2 regions of the Aminobacter sp. UC22_36 genome follow, and region 2 is predicted to be linked to the other one. Evidence: predicted binding sites of a transcription regulator. Region 2 holds the regulator's gene; the other holds the start of a gene.
The links. Region 2 encodes PhoB, which activates phosphate uptake and scavenging genes when phosphate is short. Its sites were predicted from a motif close to TGTCATNNANCTGTCAT; they were not measured.

Region 1: the regulator PhoB is predicted to act here: its motif matches at 888-904, upstream of ACHMW7_RS20100 (glycerophosphodiester phosphodiesterase family protein).

What each region holds. Positions count from the first base shown of each region.
Region 1 is NZ_CP171996.1:3,394,552-3,396,953, reverse strand. Features, by position in the region: gene speB (agmatinase) at 1-768, opposite strand, end outside; gene ACHMW7_RS20100 (glycerophosphodiester phosphodiesterase family protein) at 977-2,056, shown strand; gene rpsI (30S ribosomal protein S9) at 2,126-2,402, opposite strand, start outside.
Region 2 is NZ_CP171996.1:965,620-968,021, forward strand. Features, by position in the region: gene pstB (phosphate ABC transporter ATP-binding protein PstB) at 1-173, shown strand, start outside; gene phoU (phosphate signaling complex protein PhoU) at 215-919, shown strand; gene phoB (phosphate regulon transcriptional regulator PhoB) at 1,023-1,712, shown strand; gene ACHMW7_RS07830 (ROK family protein) at 1,709-2,402, opposite strand, start outside.

The DNA.
Region 1 (2,402 bases), 2.4 Mb from region 2:
CGCCACCGGCGTGCCGGTCCCCGGCGCAAAGGCCGGGTCGAGGCAATCGATGTCGAAGGTGACATAAGTCTTCTTGCCGCCGGTGCGCTCGGCAATCGCGTAAGCGATGTCGGCGGCGCGCATCTCCTCGACCTCGTGGCCGTAGAGGATCTTGATACCGAAATCTGCGGGCGCATGGGTGCGGATGCCGATCTGGATCGAGCGGTCGGGATCGATGATCCCGTCCTTGACCGCACGCCCAACGAACGAGCCGTGGTCGATGCGCTTGCCGTCGTCAGGCCAGGTGTCCTGGTGGGCATCGAACTGCACCAGCGCCATCGGGCCATGAATCGCCGCATGCGCCTTCAGCACTGGCCAGGTGACGAAATGGTCGCCGCCGAGCGTCAGAAGGAAGGCGCCGGATTTCAGGATCTTGGCCGCTTCACGTTCGATCGCTGCCGGCGTCTTCTGATGGTTGCCACTGTCGAGCAGGCAGTCGCCATAGTCGATCACGGCGAGATCGTCGAACAGGTCACGATTGAACGGGTATTGCGGGTCGCAGTCGAAGATCGCCGAGGCACGGCGGATCGCCTGCGGGCCGAAACGGGCACCTGGACGGTTGGTGACGGCTGCGTCGAACGGAATGCCCCAGACCACCGCGTCGGCGCCGGCGACGTTCTTCGAATATTTGCGGCGCATGAAGGACAAAGCCCCTGCATAGGTCGGATCACCCGAGCGCCCCGAAGCGGTGCGCGCGGTGAAAGCGTGATCGATCGATGAAGTGGGCATAGGCAGTCTCCTCAGTCGGTCTTTCGGAATTTCGAGGCGCAAGAACTACAGAAGCTGGCCGCAACATGCCAGCCCCGAGGTGTTGCGCGTGTGACAGGCGCCTTGCCGGGCCATCTTTTGGTCATTTGACTGTCATCTGGCCTACACGCCCCTGTCATCGCAACTGCGTAGGTCCTTGCTCGCGTCCTTCGGTCATGGAGCGATTCCGATGCGGACAGTTCTGGCAGCCACGACCTCGTTACTCCTTGCTCTTGGTATTGCGTCGGCGAGCCATGCCGGCCCGCGCAGCGAGCAGATCCTCGAGCGTTTCGAAAATGCCAACCAGTGGCGCGACCACGTCATGGTTGTTGCCCATCGCGGCGGCGGGCTGGAAGCAGGCAAGACGCTTTATCCAGAGAACTCCATCGCCTCGCTGCGCGGCGTGATCGCCCTGGGCGCCGAAATGGTCGAGATCGACATACGCCGGTCAAAGGACGGCGAACTGATCGTCATGCATGACAGCTGGCTCGACCGGACCACCGACTGCAAGGGCGAGGTGATAGCGCGGACTTTGGATGAACTTCGCCACTGCCGACTTGTCGTTGAAGGCACGGGAGCGGTGACCGGCGAGCCAGTGCCGACGCTGCGGGAAATGCTGGAGGCAGCCAAAGGCAAGATCCTGGTCAATCTCGACAACAAGCTCGAAACCGCCGATCTCGTCGATATGGTCGCTCTGGCGCGCGAAATGGGCATGGAAGAGCAGGTCGTCGTCAAGGCCAACCTGTGGAATGCCGAGCGCGTCGCCGCCGTCAAGGCGACCATGGCGCGCGTGGGGCAGGGGTTCCAGTTCATGCCGATCATGGCCGACGATGCCGTGCGCGACCCTGCCTTCGTCGCAGCCGCTGGCAAGGCCTTTGCCGCCGATGCCGTGGAGATGATCACTTGGCGCGGCAACGCGGAGAAGATGACCGAGACTGGCGGGCCGCTGTTTACGGCAAAGGTGAGGGCGGCCTCCATCCGTGGCAACTGGCACATCTGGGTCGACACCCACGCCATCGTCAACAAGCCCGGAGGCTTCCTGTCGGGCGGTCGCGGCGACGAGCTCGCCGTGGCTGCCGGATTTCCAAATGAGGTGTTCGGCTTCTGGGCCGAGCGCGGCGCCACCATGATCCAGACCGACGAACCAAAGGCTGCCATCAACTGGCTGGCCGCCAATGGCTATCGCGTACCCTATGCGGAGATCGACGAATCGGTCGCCTCGGCCGTGGGCCACGCCGCGTCGGAACTGCGAGAGCTGCCGACGAACTGACTTTTCCAAGTCCATAACGAAAAAGGCCACCCGAAGGTGGCCTTTCCCAAATTCTGAAATACGAGGCGCTTAGCGCTTCGAGAACTGGAAGCTACGACGGGCCTTGGCCTTACCGTACTTCTTACGCTCGACGACACGGCTGTCGCGGGTCAGGAAGCCGCCCTTCTTGAGCACGCCGCGCAGCGTCGGCTCGTAGTAGGTCAGCGCCTTGGAGATGCCGTGACGAACGGCACCGGCCTGGCCGGACAGACCGCCACCGACGACGGTAGCAACGACGTCGTACTGGCCGACGCGGGCAGCAGCGACGATCGGCTGGTTCAGGATCATCTGCAGCACGGGACGCGCG
Region 2 (2,402 bases):
AGAACTACACCATCGTCATCGTGACGCACTCGATGCAGCAGGCGGCACGCGTGTCGCAGCGTACGGCGATGTTCCACCTCGGCTATCTCGTCGAGGAGGGTGCTACCGACAAGATGTTCACCAACCCCGACGACAAGCGGACGCAGGACTACATCACCGGCCGCTTCGGCTGAGTGAGCGTTTTCGCCGCGGGTAACGATACGAGGAAGAAATCATGGGCGAACATACAGTCCGGTCCTTCGACGAGGAACTCCAGCACGTCGACCAGCTCATCCGCGACATGGGCGACCTCGCCAGCGCGATGGTTGCCGGCGCCATCCGCGCGCTGTTGTCGTCCGACCAGTCGCTGGCGCAGAACGTCGTTGCCGACGACACGATCATGGATGCCAAGCAGCGCGATCTCGACAATTCGGCAATCACGCTGATCGCCAAGCGCCAGCCGATGGCGCAGGATCTGCGCGCCGTTGTCGGCGCCATCCGCATGGCGGGCGACCTCGAGCGCATCGGCGACCTTGCCAAGAACATCGCCAAGCGTGTCGGTGCTGTCGGCCAGTCGCCGACACCGCGCAACCTGTCGCATTCGATCGACGCGATGGCGCAACTGGTGCTTGGCCAGGTTCGCGGCGTCGTCGATCTCTATGTCGCGCGCAAGGCCGAGGGCCTGAAGGACCTGCGCGCCGACGACCAGAAGATCGACATCCAGTACACCGCCGTGTTCCGCGAACTGCTGACCTATATGATGGAAGATCCGCGCAACATCACCGCCTGCACGCATCTGCTGTTCTGCGCCAAGAACCTCGAGCGCATTGGCGACCATGTCACCAACATCGCCGAGAACGCCTATTTCGTGGTGACCGGCACGCAGCTGCCGCTCAACCGGCCGAAGGTCGACGAGACCACGACGACGGTTCCGGCCTGAACTCTGCGGCGATGCGTGTCCCGATGGATGCGCAAGGATGCTGCAGGACTTTAAATCCGTGCATGATCCGGTTGGGGTCATGCACCAAGAAAGGGGACAGCCGATGATCGCCCCCAAGATCATGGTCGTCGAGGATGAAGAGCCGCTGGGCGTGCTGCTTCGCTACAACCTCGAGTCCGAAGGCTACCAGGTCGAAGTCGTCACCCGTGGCGACGAGGCCGAGATCAGGCTCCAGGAAAACGTGCCCGACCTTCTGGTGCTCGACTGGATGGTGCCGGCACTTTCCGGCATCGAATTGTGCCGCAGGCTCAGGATGCGGCCCGACACCGAACGCCTGCCGATCATCATGCTGACGGCGCGCGGCGAAGAGAGCGACCGTGTGCGCGGGCTTTCGACCGGCGCCGACGACTATCTGGTCAAGCCGTTTTCGACGCCGGAGTTCATGGCACGCGTCAAGGCGCTGCTGCGCCGGGCCAAGCCCGAGGTGCTGTCTTCGGTGCTGAAGGTCGGCGACATCATGCTCGACCGCGAGTCGCACCGCGTCTACCGCAAGAAGAGCGAGATCAAGCTCGGGCCGACCGAGTTCCGCCTGCTCGAATTCATGATGCGGCATCCGGGCCGGGTGTTCTCGCGCAGCCAGCTGCTCGACAATGTCTGGGGCGAGACGATCTATATCGACGAGCGCACTGTCGACGTGCATGTCGGGCGTCTGCGCAAGGCCGTCAACAATGGCCGCATGCCTGACGTGATCCGCACCATCCGCGGTGCCGGCTACGCCATCCGCGAGGATTAAGCGATTTCGGCCTCGGCGCGGCGCGGGGCTGTGCCGGCGGCAAAAATCTCCTGATCGACAGTGAGCAGGGCGCGCATCATCGCGCCCTCGCGCTTGAGCGGTACCTCGTTGGGCTCGGTGTCGAACGAGATCGCCTTCGAGTGCAGCCCGCCGGCGGTCTTGGCGATGGCGGCGCGGACATGCGGCTCCATCAGGTCGAAGGCTGTGGCGCCGACGCCGACGAAAGCGAGCGGCGCGGGGTCGAACAAAGCAAACATCGAACCCAGGCCGAAGCCGATGGCTTCGCCGGCTTTGCGGAAGGCTTCCCGCTCGGGGCCGTCATGGTCGCGGGCCGCATCGGCAAGCGCCCTGATGTCGTCGTCGGACAGGTCGGCCAACGGCTCGGCGTTTTCGTCGCCAAGCCTGGCGTTGCGCCAGATGGCGTAGTTGCCGGCATAGGCCTCGATGCAGCCGCGGCGGCCGCAGCGGCAGAGCGCGCCGTCGGGACGGTGGATCATGTGGCCGAACTCGGCGCCGGACGATTGGGTGCCGGTGAACAGCTCGCCCTTGATGACGAGACCCATGCCGATGCCGTGCGACAACAGGATGGCGATGAAATCGTCGCGATAGCGGGCCGGGTCGCGCCAGCGCAGCGCCTCGGCGATCATGTTGCAGTCGTTTTCGACCGACACGGGCACGCCGAACTCCTGT